DNA from 3 places in the Streptomyces sp. NPDC048172 genome. Region 3 is predicted to be linked to each of the others. Evidence: riboswitches for the same ligand, from Rfam matches in the RefSeq annotation. Region 3 holds a riboswitch; each other region holds the start of a gene.

Region 1 (6,525 bases), 580 kb from region 3:
GAACGTCACCAGGCCGACCTTGTCGCGCCGCTGGTAGGCGTCGAGCAGCAGCGACAGCACGGCGCCCTTGACGGCGCTCATACGCCGCCGCGCCGCCATCGAACCGGAGGCGTCGACCACGAACAGCACGAGATTGCCCTCGCGGCCCTCCCGTACGGCCTCGCGCAGGTCGTCCCTGCGCAGCAGCAGCCCGTTGCCCGCGCGCCCCCGCGCGTGCTGGTGCGGCGCCGCGGCCTGCACGGTCGCCGCCAGGTGGAGCTTGCCGAGCGCGCCCTGCGGGCGCCGCGCCCCGGTCGTACGACCGTGCGCCGTACGGGCACGGGAGCGCCGTCCGGCGGCGCCCTCACCGAGCCCGGGGACGGTGAGCGTACGGGCCTTGAACGGCTCAGCGGCGGGCGCAGCGGCCTTCTCCGGGGCCCGCGCGCCCTCGGCGGGGGTCTGCTCGGTCTGCTCGGCGGACGGCCCGGAGGACTCCGAGGGGGCCTCCTGGGGCTGCCCCTGCTCGGGCACGGAGGGCTGCTCGGACTGCTCGCCGCCCTCAGGCGCCTCGGGCGGCAGGCCGCCGCCCCCGTCGGGCCCGCCACCGCCGTCGTCGTCGTCCGGCCCGGCCCCGTCCGGGCCCTGGGGGTCCGGGTCGTCGTCCGCGCCGCTGTTCTGCTCCAGGGTCTCGTCGAGCTTGTCCTCGTCGAGGCCGGGCGCGTCGAAGGGGTTCCTGCGGCGGCGGTGCGGCAGCGCGAGGAGCGCGGCCTGCCGCACGTCCTCGGCGAGCACGTCCTCGCGTCCCGCCCACGCGGCGAGCGCCGTCGCCGTACGGGCCATCACGAGGTCGGCCCGCATGCCGTCCACCTCGAACGCCGCACAGGTGGCCGCGATCTGCCGCAGCGCCGCGTCGCCCAGCCGCACCCGCGGCAGCAGCGCCCGCGCGGCGGCGATCCGCTCGCGCATGGCGCGCTCCTCCCCGGCCCAGCGCCCCGTGAACCCGTCCGGGTCGTCGTCGTACGCCAGCCGCCGCCGTACGACCTCCACGCGCTCGTCCGTCTCGCGCGAGGCCGCGACCTCCACGGTCAGACCGAAACGGTCGAGCAGCTGCGGGCGCAGCTCACCCTCCTCGGGGTTCATCGTCCCGACGAGCAGGAAGCGGGAGGCGTGCCGTACGGACACGCCCTCGCGCTCGACGTACGACGCGCCCATGGCGGCGGCGTCGAGCAGGAGGTCGACCAGATGGTCGTGGAGCAGGTTGACCTCGTCCACGTAGAGCACGCCCCGGTGCGCGTCCGCGAGGAGGCCGGGCTCGAACGCCTTCACGCCGTCCGACAGCGCCCGTTCGATGTCGAGCGCCCCCACGAGACGGTCCTCGGACGCGCCCACGGGCAGCTCGACCATCCGGGCGGCCCGTGCCTCCCCGGTGACACCGCTGTCGTGCGGCCCGTCCGGGCACGCCGGATCGGGCGAGGCGGGCGCACAGGAGAAACGGCAGCCCGGAACGACGTCGACCCGAGGCATGAGCGCCGCGAGGGCTCGTACGGCCGTGCTCTTCGCCGTGCCCTTCTCGCCTCTTACGAGGACGCCGCCGATGGCCGGGTTGACCGCGTTGAGCAGCAGGCCTAGTTGGAGGTCCTGCATCCCGACGATGGCGGTGAACGGATAGGGGGTGCTCACGCGTCAGTCAGTCCTTTCCAGAAATGGGGGCCAGGGAGTGGGGGAGCGGGTGTGTCACAGGGGCGCTCCCGGCCCCACGAACGGCAGCCCTTCCGGCGCGCCCTCCTCGATGAGCCGCAGCAGCGCGGCGGTGTCCGCGTGCTCCTCGACCAGATCGCCGAGACGGTCGAGCTGTTCCTCGCGCAGCGCGGCGAAACTCGTCTCAGGGGCGGGCACGAAGGCGCGGCCCGCGTCGGCCGCCACCCGGCGCAGAAAGGCCCGCCGGAACGCGTCGGACTCCAGCGAGCCGTGCCAGTGCGTGCCCCATACGGAGCCGACCCGGCAGCCGTCGCCGAGGAACGGCTCGCCGCCGCGTACGTCCGCGACGCCGTGGTGGATCTCGTACCCCTCGACGGGCTCGCCGAGGGCCGTGCCCTCCGGGCGCGCGAGGGTCTTCTCCCGCGCGAACCGCACCCGCAGGGGCAGCAGTCCGAGCGCTTCGACCGTTCCGGCACGGGACTCGACGTCGTCCTCGATGCGCTCGCCGAGCACCTGGTAGCCGCCGCAGATGCCCAGTACGGGGCGTCCTTCGGCCGCCCGCCGGGCGAGCGCGTCGGCCAGTCCGCGCGCCCGCAGCCACTCCAGTGCCCTGACGGTGCCGCGCGTCCCCGGCACCACCACCAGATCGGCGTCGGACAGCTCCTCGGGACGGTCGCAGAACCGCACGACCACGCCGGGCTCGGCGGCCAGCGCGTCGACGTCCGTGAAGTTCGACATCAGCGGCACGGGGAGCACCGCCACCCGCAGCACGTCCGCGCCGTACGGCGCCGTCACCTCGGATTCGCGCACCGTGCCGCGCAGGGAGACACGCAGCCCGTCCTCCTCGTCGATGCCCAGCCCGTGCTGGAAGGGCAGCACCCCGTACGTCGACCGCCCCGTCAGCTTCCGCAGCATCTCCAGGCCGGGCTCCAGCAGCGAGACGTCCCCGCGGAACTTGTTGACCAGATAGCCCGCCAGCAGCGCCTGGTCCTCCTCGGCCAGCAGTGCGGTCGTCCCGAACAGCGAGGCGAAGACGCCTCCCCTGTCGATGTCCCCGACCACCAGCACGGGCAGCCGCGCGGCGCGCGCCAGGCCCATGTTGACGATGTCGTTGCGCCGCAGGTTGATCTCCGCGGGGCTGCCCGCGCCCTCGCAGACGACCGCGTCGTGCGTACGCCGCAGCTCCTCCAGACAGGCGACGACGGGCTCCAGAAGGTCCTCACGCCGCCCGTACACGCCGCTGCGGTGGTTCCCGAAGTAGCCCTTGGCCGACATCTCGCCCACGGCACGCCCCATGAGCACCACTTGGCTGGTGCGGTCGCTGCCGGGCTTGAGCAGTACGGGGTTCATCAGCGCGCTGGGCTCCACCCGGGCCGCGGCGGCCTGCATGGCCTGGGCGCGGCCTATCTCGGCGCCGTCCCGCGTCACGAACGAGTTCAGTGACATGTTCTGCGCCTTGAACGGCGCCACGCTGATCCCCTTGCGCGCCAGCCAGCGGCAGATTCCCGCCGTCACGACGCTCTTGCCCGCGTCCGAGGTCGTCCCCGCGACGAGCAGCCCGCCGCCGGTCCCGCCGCCCGTCCCGCCGTCCCTAGCGCTTCCCTTCGCGCCCACGGCGCACTCCCTCCCGCACCCTCATCCGCACGGCGCCCGCCGCCACGGTGGTGGCGAACGCCAGCGCGCTCACCCGTCGCGACAGCCGTACGGCACGCGCGATGTCCTCCGTCCGTACGGGCCGCCCGGAGGTGTTGAGGACCGGACGGTGCTCCGTACGGCCGCCGTACGCGAGGGTGCCGCCCAGCCGTACGCCGAGCGCGCCCGCGAACGCGGCCTCCACGGGCCCCGCGTTCGGGCTCGGATGCCGGTGCGCGTCCTCGCGCCACGCCCGTACGGCTCCGCGCGCGTCGTCACCGGCAACGGCCGCGAGCACCGCCGTCAGCCGCGCTCCCGGACACCCCACGACGTCGTCCAGCCGCGCCGCCGCCCAGCCGAACCGGAGGTGCCGCGGCGACTTGTGCCCCACCATCGCGTCCAGCGTGTTGAGCGCCCGGAACCCGGCCATGCCCGGCACTCCCGCGACCGCGCCCCACACGAGGGCGCCCACGACGGCGTCCGAGGTGTTCTCCGCGACCGACTCCACGACAGCGCGCGCCAGTGCCTCCGCGTCCAGCGCCTGCGGGTCCCGCCCGCACAGGTGCGGCAGCCGCTCCCGGGCCACCTCGACGTCCCCGGCGGCCAGCGCCGAGCCGACGGCCCGCGCCTCCCGCGCCAGGCTCGTCCCGCCCAGCACGCTCCACACGGCGGCGGCCGTCAGCACGGTCCGCGCGCCGGGCCGGTCCCGCACGGCCCGTTCCAGCACGGCCGCACCCGTGACCACGGCGCCCGCGGCCAGCACGGCGTACCCGGCGCCCGCGTCCCGCCGGTCCCGCCACACATGCCGCTCCAGCGCCCCGGCGGCCCGCCCGAAGGCGGCGACGGGGTGGCCGCGCCGGGGGTCACCCAGCAGAAGATCGACGGCGTATCCGAGGGCGGCGCCGCAGGCGTACGCGTAAGAAGCCCGCATCCGCATCATTCAGCGCGCCGCGGCGCCTCGGCGGAACAGCGGCGGCAGAGGTGGCGTCGGTGGCAGGGGACCGGAATCGCTCAGGGCGGGGCCGCGCATGACATGTGTCCTCACTCAGGGTCCTCGCCCTGGCTCGACGTGACCGACGGCGAGAGTCTCCTGGCTCCCGGATCGACGCCCGCCCCGGCCTTCCAGCCGCGCGACGCGACCGTGGCTCTGGGTGAGGGAGCGCTCCCCGGTGACAGTGGCGGGACCGCGCCGGATTCGCACCGGCTTCCTCTCCATGCCGCCGTTTGGCACCGGAAGTCCACCACGTTGGCCGAGAGGCGTCAACTTGCTGTTGACCTGCAATGGGGGCGGAGTGGTGAGCCCCACACGCGCCGCACTTCCGCAGTCGTGCGACCAGTAATGCACCTTTGCGCCCCGGACCGCTGGGAAGACTGCACATGACAAACGGGAGAGCGCCAAACGACGGCAGGAGGCGATTTCTTGCCTGCGGCGGACGGTATGCGACCGAATGTGTCCGGCTTCGGCGGCAGCGCGGGGCCGGCAAGGGGGGCGCATGCCACAGACGCGCGGCCACGTCGGGGCGCTGGCTTTCGGGCCGGAGGAGGTCGCAGTGTTCGAGGAAGACTCGTCCGCGGGTATATGGATCAAGAGTAGCTACAGCAATGACGGACCCGGTGCGTGCGTCGAGGTCAGCGACGCCGCGGGCCGGATCCTGGTGCGGGACTCCAAGTGTCCCGATGGCGACGTACTCGCCTTTACGACCGCGCAATGGAGTAGTTTCCTGGCCACCACGGCGACTTGGGTCGCGGAGGACTGACGACGGCGCCTGGACTCCCTCAGGCGGAGGGGATGGCGGTGGGGGCGATGCCCGACCGGACGGAAGACGCGGTGCGGCGCCCGGGGGAGAGCCGTGCCGGGCGGGACCCGCGCTCTCCTCTCTCCCTCACCGCGAGATACAGCCTCGCCGTGGGACTTCTCGCCACCGGACTCGGAGCCGCCGCCTCGCTGCTGGCGCCGGAAGGGGCGGCACGGGCGGTGGTGTGGGGGCTGGTGGCCGCGCTCGTCGCCGGCGGAGCGGGGCTCTGGTACGGGCTCGCGCCTACGCGCGGTCGTCTCTTCCCCGGCCGTCTCTCCCACGGCCGTCCCCGCGGTCCGCGCCACCGTTGACGGCGCGGCGTATTCGGCGTCCCACGACCACGCAGCAGGCGGCGAGGAGCGAGGCGCCGCACACGCTCAGCACGAGCGCCCAGCCTCCGCCCGCGTAGGTGGCGCATGCCACCGCACCGCCCCCGATGAGCAGCCGGAGCGAGGTGGCGAGGGCGCGCGCGTAGGTCAGCCGGATCTGGTTGTCCGTCCTGGCCGCCTCAAGGGTGATGAGGAGGTTCGTGCCGCGCTCGGTGAGCCCGGCCGACAGCTCGCCCTCCTCGGCGTCCGGAGGACGGGCGGCCGCGTCGGGCGCGCCCCTGAGGGCGCGTAACGCTCCGCCTAACCGCTCCCGCCATTCCTGCCAACCGGACACTGCCGCGTCCTTCCTGCCCTCGCCCCGTCAGGGACTAACTGCTGCTCAAGGCGTCCCTGACGTGCTCGATCCGCGTCCGGGACTCTTCGATCGACAGGGCGCGCTCGCTGATGTCCGCGAAGCACTCCTGGTACCAGACGGTCATCTCCATGTCGCTGCGCGTCAGGACCGTCCCTCCGGCGCCCTCCATGAAGAGCAGGTCGTCGTCGTCCTTGAGCCCGAGCAGGATGAACGACCTGGAGGTGCTGCGGTGGGCGCCCGCCGAGAAGGGGAGGACGCGCACGGAGACGCCCGGCTGCCCGGCGCGCGCGAGCAGGTGGTCCAGCTGTTTGCGCAGCACGGTCGGCCCGCCGATCTGCAGATGCAGCAGCGACTCCGCGAGCACGAACTCCGCCGTCGGCCCGACCCCGTCGTCGAAGAGCCGTTCCTGACGCGTGGCCCGCAGCTCGACGGCGCGCGGGGTGTCAGGGGAGTCGAACGGGGCCAGCAGCGCGCTCGTGTACTCGGACGTCTGCAGTACGGCGGGCATGAGGACGCACTCGTAGCAGCGGTACTCCTCGGCCGCTCCCTCGTAGCTGAGGAGCTGCGCCACCTTCGGGTTGAGCATGTCGGTGTACTGCGTCCACCACGACTGGCCCTTGGAGGCCCGTGCCGCCTCCTCCAGGTCGTGCACGGCGTCCGGGTCGGTGATCCCGTACAGCTGGAGCAGGGCGCGCAGGTCGGTGATGGAGATCCCGACGGTCCCGGCCTCGATGCG
Region 2 (6,525 bases), on a different contig from region 3:
CCGTCGCCCTGCTCGACCGGGAGACGGGGGCGCCCGACTGGTGGAACGTGGGCATCGCGGCCACGGCCCTCCAGGACTGGCCGCTGGCCCGCCGCGCCTGGCAGGCGTACGGGCTGCGCGTGCCCGGACAGGCCCAGACGGCCGCCGCCGCGGGGGAGCCCGCCGGGATGCAGCTGGGCAGCGCCGCCGTACGGCTCTCCCCGGAGGGCGAGGCCGAGGTCGTCTGGGGCCGGAGGATCGATCCGGCACGGATGGAGGTCCAGAGCATCCCGCTGCCGTCCTCCGGGCGGCGCTGGGGCGAGGTCGTGCTGCACGACGGCGTCCCGCACGGGGAGCGGACCACCGCCGCCGGACCCTCGTACCCCGTCTTCGACGAGATCGAGCTGTGGGCGCCCTCACCCGTCCCCACCTGGGTGGTGCTGCTGGAGGCGGCCACGGAGAGCGACAGGGACGCGCTGGAGCGGCTCGCGGCCGACGCGGGCTTCGCCGCCGAGGACTGGTCGTCCTCCGTCCGGCTGCTCTGCCGGGCCTGCTCGGAGAGCGCCATGCCCGCCGACGAGGGCGACGGCAGCGTCCATCTGGACCCGCACGACCACAGCTCGCCAGGCCAGCCGGGACCGCTGGGCCATATGACGCCGGGCGGCCCGGGGGAGCTGTGGGTGCCCGAGCGGGAGTGCGGGCTCGCCGCGCCCGCGGGCCTGGTCCGGGGCCTGCTGGACGGCTGGGTCGCGGACAGCCCTGACACCCGTGAGTGGCGGGATCTGGAGGAGGTCTGCTGAGGCCCCTTCCGACGCCCCGTACCCTGTAGGCCGAAGAGTCGGCTTGTGGGTATGGCAGGGAAGGCGTACGAGGGCATGGCGCAGCAGCAGGGAACCGGTTCCGGGACCGGGCCGGTGGACGGCGAGTTCATCGACGACGTGACGGACGCCGAGGCCCGCGAGGAGGCGTACCGCGCGCGGGGCACGGCCCGCCCCATCACGGTCGTCGGCAATCCCGTGCTGCACCGCGAGTGCAAGGACGTCACGGCCTTCGACGACGAGCTGGCGAAGCTCGTCGACGACATGTTCGCCAGCCAGCGCGCGGCGGAGGGCGTCGGCCTCGCGGCGAACCAGATCGGCGTCGACCTGAAGGTCTTCGTCTACGACTGCATGGACGACGAGGGCGTCCGGCACGTCGGCGTCGTCTGCAACCCGGTGCTCGACCAACTGGCCGCCGAGGACCGGGTCCTGGACGACGGCAGCGAGGGCTGCCTCTCCGTCCCGGGCGCCTACGCGCCGCTGGCCCGCCCCGACCAGGCGGTCGTGCGGGGCCAGGATGCCGAGGGCAAGCCGGTCGTCGTGCGGGGCACCGGCTACTTCGCGCGGTGCCTCCAGCACGAGACCGACCACCTGTACGGGTACCTCTACATCGACCGGCTCTCCAAGCGCGAGCGAAAGGACGTGCTCCGCCAGATGGAGGAGAACGAGCCGAGGTACGAGGTCGTGCCGAACGACTGACGGCGTCCCCGGCGCCCGGGTGCCTCAGAAGTCGTCGTCGAAGCTGACCGAGCCCTCGACCGCCACCTGGTACGCCGAGGGGCGGCGCTCGAAGAAGTTGGTCAGCTCCTGGACGTTCTGCAGCTCCATGAACGAGAAGGGGTTCGTGGAGCCGTAGCGGACGGGGAAGCCGAGGCGGGCCAGCCGCTGGTCGGCGACGGCCTCCAGGTACTCCCGCATGGAGTCCGTGTTCATGCCCGGCAGCCCCTCCCCGCACAGGTCGCGCGCGAACTGGAGCTCCGCCTCGACGGCCTCCTCCAGCATCGCCGTGACCTGCTTCTCCAGCTCCGCGTCGAAGAGCTCGGGCTCCTCCTGGCGGACCGTGTCCACCACGTCGAAGGCGAAGGACATGTGCATGGACTCGTCGCGGAACACCCAGTTGGTGCCGGTCGCGAGCCCGTGCAGCAGGCCGCGCGAGCGGAACCAGTAGACGTACGCGAAGGCGCCGTAGAAGAACAGCCCCTCGATGCACGCCGCGAAGCAGATCAGGTTGAGGAGGAAGCGGCGGCGGTCCGCCTGCGACTCCAGCTGGTCCAGCTTCTCCACCGAGTCCATCCACTTGAAGCAGAACTGCGCCTTCTCGCGGATGGACGGGATGTTCTCGACGGCCGCGAACGCCTCGACGCGGTCGTCGTGGTCGGGCAGATACGTGTCCAGCAGCGTCAGATAGAACTGGACGTGCACGGCCTCCTCGAAGAGCTGCCGCGACAGGTACAGCCGCGCCTCGGGGGAGTTGATGTGCTTGTAGAGGGTGAGCACCAGGTTGTTCGCCACGATCGAGTCACCCGTGGCGAAGAAGGCCACCAGACGGCTGATCATGTGCTGCTCGCCCGGGGTGAGCTTGGCGAGGTCCGCGACGTCGGAGTGGAGATCGACCTCCTCGACGGTCCAGGTGTTCTTGATCGCGTCCCGGTAGCGGTCGTAGAAGTGCGGGTAGCGCATGGGGCGCAGGGTCAGCTCGAAGCCCGGGTCGAGCAGGTTCTTGTGGTCACTCATCACTGGCAGGCCTCGCAGGACTCGGGGTTTTCCAGGGAACAGGCGAGCGCTTCCTCGCTCGTCGCCTGCTGCGCGGGGAGCGAGCTCGCCGCCTGCGCGATGCGGGTCGCGGGGCGCGACCGCAGGTAGTACGTGGTCTTGATGCCGCGCTTCCAGGCGTACGCGTACATCGAGCTGAGCTTCCCGATGGTGGGGGAGGCCATGAACAGGTTCAGCGACTGGCTCTGGTCGAGGTACGGGGTGCGGTCGGCGGCCATGTCGATGAGGGCGCGCTGCGGGATCTCCCACGCCGTGCGGTACAGCGCCTGGACGTCGGCGGGCACCCAGCCCAGGTCCTGGACCGAGCCGTTGGACTCGCGCAGCGCCTCGCGGGCGCGGTCGTCCCACAGGCCGTGCCGCTTCAGCTCCTCCACCAGGTAGGTGTTGACCTGGAGGAACTCGCCGCTGAGCGTCTCGCGCTTGAACAGGTTGGAGACCTGCGGCTCGATGCACTCGTAGACACCCGCGATCGAGGCGATGGTCGCGGTCGGCGCGATGGCGAGCAGCAGCGAATTGCGCATCCCGGTGCGCGCGACACGGGCGCGCAGCGCCGCCCAGCGGTCCGCCCAGCGCGGCTCGGCGTTCGGGTAGTGGTCCGGGTGCAGCACGCCGCGCGCCGTACGGGTCGCGGACCAGGCCGGGAGCGGGCCGTTCCGCTCGGCCAGCCCGGCGGACGCCTCGTACGCCGCGAGCATGATCCGCTCGGCGATACGGGTGGAGAGCGCGCGGGCCTCCGCGGAGTCGAAGGGCAGGCCCAGCCGGAAGAAGACGTCCTGGAGGCCCATCACGCCCAGGCCGACCGGCCGCCAGCGGGAGTTGGAGCCCTCGGCCTGCGGGGTCGGGTAGTAGTTGATGTCCACCACGCGGTCGAGGAACGTCACGGCGGTGCGGACGGTCGCGTCGAGGCGCTCCCAGTCCATCTCGCGGCCGTCCCCGCCCTCGCCCAGGTGGGCGGCGAGGTTGACGGACCCGAGGTTGCACACGGCGGTCTCGCCGTCGTCGGTGACCTCCAGGATCTCCGTGCACAGGTTCGAGGAGTGGACGGTACGGCCCGGCTCCGCCGTCTGGTTGGCGGTCCGGTTGGAGGTGTCCTTGAACGTCATCCAGCCGTTGCCGGTCTGCGCGAGGGTGCGCATCATCGCGCCGTAGAGCTGCCGCGCGGGCACGGTCCGCAGCGCGCGCCCCTCGGCCTCGGCCCTGCGGTACGCGGCGTCGAACTCCTCGCCCCACAGGTCGACCAGCTCGGGCGCGTCCGCGGGCGAGAAGAGCGACCAGTCGGCGTCGGTCTCGACGCGGCGCATGAACTCGTCGGGGATCCAGTGCGCCAGATTGAGGTTGTGGGTGCGGCGGGCGTCCTCGCCGGTGTTGTCGCGCAGCTCCAGGAACTCCTCGATGTCCGCGTGCCACGTCTCCAGATAGACGGCGGCGGCGCCCTTGCGGCGCCCACCCTGGTTCACGGCGGCGACCGAGGCGTCCAGGGTCTTGAGGAACGGCACGATGCCGTTCGAGTGCCCGTTCGTCCCCCGGATCAGCGAGCCCCGCGCGCGGATCCGCGCGTACGAGAGGCCGATGCCGCCCGCGTGCTTCGAGAGGCGGGCGACCTGGTGGTACCGCTCGTAGATCGAGTCCAGCTCGTCCCGGGGGGAGTCGAGCAGATAGCAGGACGACATCTGGGGGTGGCGGGTGCCGGAGTTGAAGAGGGTGGGGGAGGAGGGCAGGTAGGAGAGCGAACTGGTGAGCCCGTAGAGCGCCGCGACCTCGTCCACGATCTCGTCCGCGGCGCGCTCGGAGTCGCCGTCGGCCAGACCGCAGGCCACGCGGAGCAGGAAGTGCTGCGGCGTCTCGATCACCTGACGCGTCGTCGGGTGCCGGAGCAGGTAGCGGGAGTGCACGGTGCGCAGCCCGAAGTAGCCGAAGCGGTCGTCGGCGCCCTCGGCGAGGGCCTCCTCGACGAGCGCGTCGAGCCGCGCGGCGTGCGTACGGACGAAGGCCGCCGTGGCGTCCGCGATCAGCCCCTGCGCGTGGCCGACGGCGACGGAGGCGGAGAACGAGGTGGCGCCCTGGGAGGCCGCCTCCTCGCGGATCGCGAGGGTGAGCAGGCGCGCCGCGAGCCGGGAGTGCTCGGGCTCCTCACCGATCAGCCCGGCCGCCGCCTCGGTGGCGAGCTCCCGCAGCTCGGCCTCGGACGAGTCCCGACGGCGTCCCCGCAGGGCCGCGGCGGCGATCCTGCCGGGGGCGACGGCGGTGAGGTCCGCGGTGAGGTCGGTGAGGGTGCGCAGGAGCGCGGCGGCGGGCGCGTCGTCCGGAGCTTCGGGTTCCGTTCCGGGTGCCGTGAGTCCCGGTGCCGTGAGTCCTGGTGCCGTCGCCGACGGCACTGACGGAGCTGATGGTGCGATGGTCACTGCTCTGCTCTCCCTCGCTCAGGGGCCGAGGGCGGGCACGGGACGCCGGCGCGCGGGCATGCCGAACAGCGCCCTCACGGGCATGGCATTCCACGGCGCCGCCCCCGGTCCACTCCACGAGACCCGGACGTTCGTCGATGCCGCCCGGCAGGCATTCGGGCTCGCGCCGTACAGGCAGCACGGCGCACACCGCTGCGGGACAGCTCCGGAGTCACACCGGATTCCCCTGCGGCGAACGGCTCGGTCGAGCATACATGTTGGGGTGCGTGGTGGAGGCGCCCCTAGATGTTGTGTCGAGGGTCAAGAGATGGTTTACAGTGCGGTGGCGCGCCGCAGGGCCTTGCAGGGCCCTACAAGGCCCTACAGAGCCAGCGTGAACGCCTGGAGCGTGATGTCGACGCCCTCGATCGGGTTCCAGTCGCGGGCGGGCGCGCGGTGGAATCCGAGCCGGGTGTAGAGGCGGTGGGCGGCGTGCATGTGGGGCTGGCTGCAGATGACTATGCCCGTGCGGCCGCGCTCCCTCGTACGGTCCACGCACGCTCTCACGAGCGCCTCCCCGACCCCTCGGCTGCGGGCGGCGCCGTCGACCGCGAGCATCCGGAACTCGGCCTCGCTCTCGCCGGCCAGCTCCGCGTACGGGCCGCCGTCGCCTACGTATGTCACTGTGCCGAGGAGTGTGCCGTTCTGGTCGGCGGCTACCAGGAGCTCTGCCTGTGCCGCGCGGGTCGCGGCGTCCCGGAGTGTCCGCAGATACCCGTCCGACTCCCCGAAGTCCAGCAGCCCGTCCCGGAGATACACCTCTCCGGTCAGCTCCCCGACTGCCCCGAACTCCTCCGCGTACGCGGCCCTCACCGTAAAGTCCATACCGCCCATGATGTCCGCCCCCTCTGACAGAGAGCACCGCAATTTTCCCGGCCGAGCGTGCCGGGGTGCCCGGTGCAGGACTTCGGGGCTTGCCCCTTCGGGGGCACGGGGCTGTGTTTGATGTGCGGCTCCGCCGCGGGTGCGCGCCCGGTCACAACACCTCGGGGCTTGCCCCTTCTCCCTCAGGGGCGCGGGGCTGTGTTTGTTTTGCGGCTCCGCCGCGGGGCGCGACCGGTCCAAGACTTTTGGGCTTGCCCCTTCTCCCTAAGGGGCGCGGGGAACTGCGCGACAAGCCACGACGCGGGCGCGGCCCGCGAAGCACAGCCCGGGGCACCCCGGGCGCGGCTCTTGTGCGCGGGGTACCCGGCGTGGGGGGGCTGCGCTTGCCAACCCTGCGCCTTGCGCAGACTTCCCAAGCACAGCGGAGGGAGAAGCGGGGCTCGCCCCGGCAGGGGCGCAGCCCCAAGCTCAGAGGGGCGGAGGGAGAAGCGCAGAGCTCCCGAGCGCAGTGGAGTGGAGGGAGAAGCGCAGGCCTGCCAAGCGCAGCGGGGCGGAGGGAGAAGCGCAGGACTCCCAAGCGCTGTGGGGTGGAGGGAGAAGCGCGGACTTCCCAAGCTCAGTGGAGGGAGGAGCAGGGGGTGCCCTCTGCTTGGCTGGGGTGGGTTAGCAGCAGCGGTAGCCGTCTCTGG
Region 3 (6,525 bases):
GGCGAGCGCCATCAGCAGCGCCAGCCCCAGCAGCATCGCGACGGCGGGCAGCGGCAGGCTGTTCCAGCGTGCCCCGCCCAGCCCGCCGAGCGTCCAGAAGAGGATCTCCCGCAGGTGCTCCGTCTTGGACGAGGTGACGAGGATGAGGCTGGTGAGCGCGGAGAGGATGTACTGGATCGCGACCCCGGCGAGCACCAGCCGTCCCGTCGTCATCACGCCGCCGCGCCGTGCCATCGCGTAGACGGCGACGAGCGCGCAGAGCGACCCGGCGAACGCGCCCACGTTCATCGTCACCGTCCCGACGCCGAAGACGACGACGAGCACGGCGCCCGTGGAGGCGCCCGAGGAGATGCCCAGCAGGAACGGATCGGCCAGCGGATTGCGTACGAGCGCCTGCAGCACCGTTCCGACGACCGCGAGCCCCGCGCCGACGACCGCCGCGAGCAGCACGCGCGGCAGCCGTACGTCCCGCACGATCGTGGTGAACGGGCCCGGCTCGGACCCTCCCGTCAGCGCGGCCACCACGTCCCCCACCGGGATCCGGACGGAGCCCAGCGCGAGGCTCGCCAGCGCGCCGACGAACAGCAGCGCGGCCAGTCCGGAGGTGAGGAGCGCGAACCGCAGCCTGCCCGGCACGGCCGCGGCCCTCACTTGGCGCGGTCCGGGTGGAGCTGGTCGGCCAGCTCGTCCACCGCGTCCGGCACGCGCGGCCCGACCACGACGGAGGAGAGCGGCATCACGGCGAACCGCTTGTGCTTGATCGCCGGTACGTCCTTGAGCGCCGGGTCGTTCAGCAGCCGCTTCTTCTTCTTGGCGAGGGAGGTGCCCCGGTAGTCGTAGATCACGATCGTGTCGGGGTTCTTCTCGACGACCTTCTCCCAGGAGACGTCGCCGAAGGGCTTGTCGACGGAGGAGAAGACGTTCTCGGCGCCCGCGCGCTCGATGATCTCGTTGCCGATGCCCTTGCCGCCCGCCGTGAACGCCGCGTTGTCACCGCTGTCGTACACGAACACCCGGGTCTTCTCCGCGCCCTTGAGCCGCTTCGCGGTGGCGGCGAGCTGCTCGTTCTGCTTCTTGATCAGCTTCTCGGCGCGCTCCGGGACGCCGAAGGTGCGGGCGACCTCCCGGATCTCCTTGTGCAGCTGCGGCACCCCGACCCGGCCCTTGGCGCAGCTCTCGGTGGCCAGCCGGGTGTTCACGGAGCTGTCCTGGAGCGCGGGGCGCTCACGGCCCTCGCCCTTCTCGAACGCCGAGGGGTAGGCGCCGTAGACGAAGTCGGGGTTGGCGCCGAGGAGCGTCTCCTTGGACGGGTACTCCTTGGCCAGCACCTTGACCTTGTCGTACGCCTTCCGGTACTCGGGCACGATCTTGTCGTCGAGGAAGGCGGTGCCCGCCATACGGTCTTCCAGACCGAGCGCGAGCATGACCTCGGTGGTGTTCTGGTTCATCGTCACGGCCCGCTCGGGCGGCTTCTCGAACGTCGTCTTCACGCCACAGTTCGTGACCGTGTACGGAAAGCCCTTGGGCGCCTTGCCGCCGCTGCTGTCGTCGGCGCTGGACGACGACGAACACGCGGTGAGGGCCGACGCCGGTATGAGCAGCGCGGCGAGAAGCGCACGGGTGCGCACGGCACGGGACATGACGATGCCTGCCTCCTCAAGGGGATCCGCGTCCCCTGACCTGGTGAGGTTGGCGGCAGACCAGTATCTGACTCCCGGCGGACGCCCCTGGGGACGTGCCGCCGGTCACAGTGGCGGGACCGTGCCGGGTTCGCACCGGCTTCCTGGCCTCTGCCGCCTCGATGAACAACGGCAGTCTTCCATACGGCCCGCCCAGGGCCCCGACCAGGGACGGAGCCCCTCGGTCAGACGCGCACGCTCTCCTGGCCCTCGGCCTGGTCGTCCTCCCGGCGCTCCAGCGCGACCCTCGGCAGCCGCCGGGCGAGGCCCGCCGGGAGCCACCAGGCGCGCTCGCCCAGCAGCCGCATCACCGCGGGCACGATCAGACAGCGGATCACCACCGCGTCCAGCAGGATCGCCACGGCCAGCCCCAGCCCGAACTGCTGGAGCATCCGGTCCGGGCTCAGCACGAACGCCGCGAACACCACGATCATGATCGCCGCGGCCGCCGTGATCACCTTGCCCGTGGCCGCCAGCCCCTCGCGGACCGCGCCCCGGTGGTCGCGCGTACGCTCCCACTCCTCGTGGATACGGGAGACGAGGAAGACCTCGTAGTCCATCGAGAGCCCGAAGACGATCGCGAAGATCATCACCGGGATGAACGCCTCGACGGGCCCCGCCTCGGCCCCGAACAGCCCCTCCTGGAAGACCAGCGTGACGACCCCCAGCGCCGCCGCGATCGACAGCAGGTTCAGCAGCGCGGCCTTCAGCGGGATCAGCACCGAGCGGAAGACCACCATCAGCAGCAGCGCCGAGAGTCCCACCACCAGCGCCACGAAGAGCGGCATACGGTCCGACACCGAGTCCGCGAAGTCCTGCGCGGCGGCCGTCGGCCCGCCCACCAGGGCCTTCCCGCCCGTCCGCTCGGTCACCGGCGGCAGCACGTCGTCCCGCAGCCGGTGCACGAGGTCGGCGGTCGCCTCGTCCTGCGGAGCCGTCTCCGGGAACGCGAGCACGGTGGAGACGCCGGTGTCCTTCGAAGGCAGCACGGGCGAGGTGGCGGCGATCCCGTCCGTACGGGCCAGCGTGGCCCGCACCTCCCCGGCGGCCTCCGCGCCGCCCTGGCTCACGACGACGAGCGGCCCGTTGAAGCCGGGCCCGAATCCCTCGGCCAGCAGGTCGTACGCCTGACGGCTGGTCGTCCCGCTCGCGTCGTTCCCCGCGTCCGCGAAGCCCAGCCGCATGTCCAGCGCGGGCGCGGAGAGCGCGAGCAGCGCGAGGACGGCGGCCGTGAGCGCGGTCAGCGGACGCCGCTGCACCGCCTCGGCCCACGCCCGCCAACGCCGCCCCTCCGCCCGGCCCTTCGCCCGCGCCCGTTCCGTACGGGCCCGCACGTGCCGCTCGATCCGGCGCCCCGCCACCGCCAGCAGAGCGGGCAGCAGCACGAGCGACGCCGCCATGGTCACGAGCACGGTGAGCGCGACGGCGACGGCGACCCCCTGCAACGCGCCCAGTCCCAGCGCGACCAGTCCCATCAGCGCGATGATCACGGTGCAGCCCGCGAAGAAGACGGTGCGTCCGGCGGCGTCGAGCGCGGTACGGGTCGCGGTCGCGGTATCGACCCCGCGCAGCAGCTCATGCCGATACCGATAGAAGATCAGCAGGGCATAATCCACCCCCACTCCGAGCCCGACGAGCATCATCAGCGGCGGGGTGAAGTCGGCGACGGTGAAGAGATGCGAGGCCAGCGCGATCAGCCCCACCGCCCCGCCCACCGCGAACACCGCGGTGACCAGCGGCAACGCGGCCGCCACCAGCGAACCGAAGAGCAGCACGAGGATCACGAGCGCCGCCAGCATCCCGGCACCCTCGGCGGCCCCGCCCCCTTCTTCCTCGGCCCCGCGTACGGCCTCACCCCCCACCTCGACCCGCACCCCGTCGCGGTCTACGTGCTGGGCGGTATCGATGACCCGCTTGACGTCCTCCTTGGGCACGCTCTCGGCCTTGCCGTCGAGCGTGACGGTGGCGTACGCGATCTCGCCGTCCCGCGAGACGGCCGCCTTGTCCGCGTACGGGCTGCGCACGTCGGCGACGCTGGGCAACTCCCGTACGTCATCGAGCATCCGCTCGACGCGGGCGCGCGCCCCGCGCAGGTCCTCGCCCTGGAGCACGACGGACACACTGTCCCCGGCCTGCGCCGAACCGTGCTTCTCCAGCAGATCGGTCGCGGTCTGCGAGTCGGTGCCGGGCAGGGAGAAGTCGTTCCGGTAATCGCTGCCCGCCCCCTGCGAGCCCACGGTGATGGCGGCCACCACGACCACCCACAACAGCAGCGCCCCCCAACGGTGCCGCTGGGACCAGGAAGCGAGCCGCCCCAGCGGCCCGGTACGTAGCTGATTCATGAGCCCAAGGTGCGCCGCGGCGATGGCCCCGGTCGTCGTCCCCGGGTTGACATCCCACTACCCCACAAGTTGCGCCCCGAAGGGGCGCGGGGAACTGCGCGCTCAGCCAAGGCGAAAGCGGCAGTCTGCGACGCACGACAAGGGGCAGGTGCGGCGCAGCGAAGAGGAGACGGCCCCGTCAGGAGTGCCCCAAAGGGGCGCGGGGAACTGCGCGACCGGCCAAGACGCAACCCGCGGCCTGCAACGTGCAGCAAGGCGCAGATGGGGCGCAGGGCCAGATCAGGGGTTCAGCCACCCCGGGCGGACGAGCCCCGACTCGTAAGCGAGGACGACCAGTTGGGAACGGTCTCGTACACCCAGCTTGGTCATGATGCGGCTCACATGCGTCTTGGACGTAGCAGGGCTGAGAGTCAACCGTCCCGCGACCTCGTCGTTCGTCAGCCCTTCCGCCACGAGCCGCATGACCTCCACCTCGCGCTCCGTCAGCGCGTTGAGCCGGGGCGAGGGCCCGGGCGGGGCGACGCGTCCGGCGAACTCGGCGATCAGCCGCCGCGTGACGCCGGGACTGATGAGCGCGTCACCGCGCGCCGCGACCCGCACGGCGTGCACCAGCTCCTCCGGCTCGGTGTCCTTGACGAGGAAGCCGCTGGCCCCGGCGCGCAGCGCCGTATAGACGTAGTCGTCGAGGTCGAACGTGGTCAGCATGACGACGCGCACCTCGTCGAGCCGCCCGTCGGCGGCGATCCGGCGGGCCGCCTCCAGGCCGTCCGTGCCCGGCATGCGGATGTCCATGAGGACGACGTCGGGCCGCGTCGCGCGGCACAGCGCGAGGGCCTCCTCGCCGTCGCCCGCCTCGCCGACCACGTCGAAGTCGTCCTCGTCCTCCAGGATCGAACGGAACCCGGCACGCACCAGCCGCTGGTCGTCCACGAGCAGGACCTTGATCATGAAGGAGACGCTCCGTTCTGGGGTACGGCGGAGGAGGAGAGCGGCAGCCGCGCCCGTACGGCGAACCCGCCGCCCCGTTCGCCGGGCCCCGCGGTCAGCTCGCCGCCGAGCGCGCGGGCCCGCTCGCGCATCCCGGAGATGCCGGTGCCGGAAACGGCGCCGCCGCCGGACCGGACGGCCCCCCGCCCGTCGTCCACGACCTCCAGCACGAGCTCACGCCGCCCACGCCGGACACGCACGGCGACGCTCGTGGCGCCCGCGTGCCGGCTCACATTCGTCAGCGCCTCCTGCACGATCCGGTACGCGGCCCGGTCCACCTCGACGGGCAGCGCCCCCGCTTCGCGCCCGGTCGTCGTGACCCGTACGTCGAGCCCGGCCCGCCGCGCCGACGCGACCAGCTCGTCCACCCGGTCCAGGCCGGGCACCGGCGCCGTCGGGGCGGCCTCGTCGCCGTCCCGCAGCGCGCCGAGCGTGGTGCGCAGCTCGCGCAGCGCCTCCTTGCTGGCGTCCTTGACCGCACCGAGCGCCTCGCCCGCGCCGCGCGCCCCGCGCTCGGGATCCTTCTGGAACCGCCGCAGCGCCGCCGACGACTGGACGTTGATGAGCGAGAGGTGGTGGCCGATGCTGTCGTGCAGCTCGCGCGCGATCCGCAGCCGCTCCTCGCTGGTGGCGTGCTTCTCGGCCTCCCGCGCGTACGCGAGACGGCTGTGCCGCGCCCAGCCGAGCGCGACGGTCGCGACCAGCCACCCGGCGAGCATGAACAGGGCGACGTTGTTCACGTCCTCGTTCCCCGCGGCCGTCCCCGCGGCGGTCCCGCACAGGGCGACGGCGGAGAGCGCGACGGCGACGCCGAGCAGCCCGCGCGCCGCGACCGCGTAGAGCGCGACGATGGGGGCGACCAGCAGGGGCCCGTCGTAGGCACTGCTGACGTAATACACCGAGCTGGTCACCAGGACGAGCGCCGCGACGGCCACGGGCCGCCGCCCGCTGAAGGCGAGCGCGCCGCAGGTCACGACGATCAGCACCCACCCGAACACGGTCGTCAGCCACGGCTCGCCCCGCTCCTGCAGAAGCGCGGGCACGGTGCCGCCCGCCACCAGCAGGAACACCCCACCGGCCAGCGCCACCCCGGACCCCACGCGCACCCCGCAAGCCATACGGCCAGCGTAGATCGGACCCCTGCCCCGCGCGGTCCGTCTCAGGGCGTGACCGACGACTGTGACCCCGCAACTGGCGCGGTACGCCGGCGTTGCGGGGTCACGACCTGGGTGGTAGCGGAGGTCAGGTAGTGGTGCGGGGGGCGTCAGTGGGAGCTATGGAGGGCATGCACACCTTTGGCCCGAAGTACGTTGGGCTCGCCATCCCTTTCTCGGAGGCGGAGGGGCGAGCGGTGCGGCTCTGCTCGGCCTCCTCGCGGTGGATGGATGACGGGGGCTGATCGCCCTGGGGCGTATCCATGATCATCTTTGTGCCGAGTTCCTAACGTGCTTCCGCAGCATGGGTCGCCGCAGTGATCTCGCTATTACGGGCGATGACGCTAACCGAGCTGCGAGATA

What was found. Region 3 has a riboswitch for cobalamin ahead of ACGF3A_RS20610 (ABC transporter substrate-binding protein). Riboswitches for the same ligand answer to the same signal wherever they lie in the genome.
Region 1: linked by a shared signal. The riboswitch ahead of ACGF3A_RS18060 (cobalamin biosynthesis protein) and the one ahead of ACGF3A_RS20610 (ABC transporter substrate-binding protein) in region 3 are both predicted to bind cobalamin.
Region 2: linked by a shared signal. The riboswitch ahead of ACGF3A_RS04635 (ribonucleoside-diphosphate reductase subunit alpha) and the one ahead of ACGF3A_RS20610 (ABC transporter substrate-binding protein) in region 3 are both predicted to bind cobalamin.

The regions. Positions count from the first base shown of each region.
Region 1 is NZ_JBIDAT010000004.1:55,668-62,192, reverse strand. It holds gene ACGF3A_RS18070 (putative cobaltochelatase) at 1-1,659, opposite strand, end outside; gene ACGF3A_RS18065 (cobyric acid synthase) at 1,714-3,291, opposite strand; gene ACGF3A_RS18060 (cobalamin biosynthesis protein) at 3,269-4,240, opposite strand; cobalamin riboswitch at 4,393-4,521, opposite strand; gene ACGF3A_RS18055 (DUF397 domain-containing protein) at 4,803-5,066, shown strand; gene ACGF3A_RS18050 (hypothetical protein) at 5,349-5,768, opposite strand; gene ACGF3A_RS18045 (helix-turn-helix domain-containing protein) at 5,803-6,525, opposite strand, start outside.
Region 2 is NZ_JBIDAT010000001.1:1,017,473-1,023,997, forward strand. It holds gene ACGF3A_RS04620 (tetratricopeptide repeat protein) at 1-779, shown strand, start outside; gene def (peptide deformylase) at 855-1,496, shown strand; gene ACGF3A_RS04630 (ribonucleotide-diphosphate reductase subunit beta) at 1,521-2,531, opposite strand; gene ACGF3A_RS04635 (ribonucleoside-diphosphate reductase subunit alpha) at 2,531-4,972, opposite strand; cobalamin riboswitch at 5,101-5,236, opposite strand; gene ACGF3A_RS04640 (GNAT family N-acetyltransferase) at 5,333-5,836, opposite strand; gene ACGF3A_RS04645 (YbdD/YjiX family protein) at 6,500-6,525, opposite strand, start outside.
Region 3 is NZ_JBIDAT010000004.1:637,705-644,229, reverse strand. It holds gene ACGF3A_RS20615 (FecCD family ABC transporter permease) at 1-636, opposite strand, end outside; gene ACGF3A_RS20610 (ABC transporter substrate-binding protein) at 648-1,640, opposite strand; cobalamin riboswitch at 1,681-1,835, opposite strand; gene ACGF3A_RS20605 (MMPL family transporter) at 1,865-4,021, opposite strand; gene ACGF3A_RS20600 (response regulator) at 4,301-4,969, opposite strand; gene ACGF3A_RS20595 (sensor histidine kinase) at 4,966-6,126, opposite strand.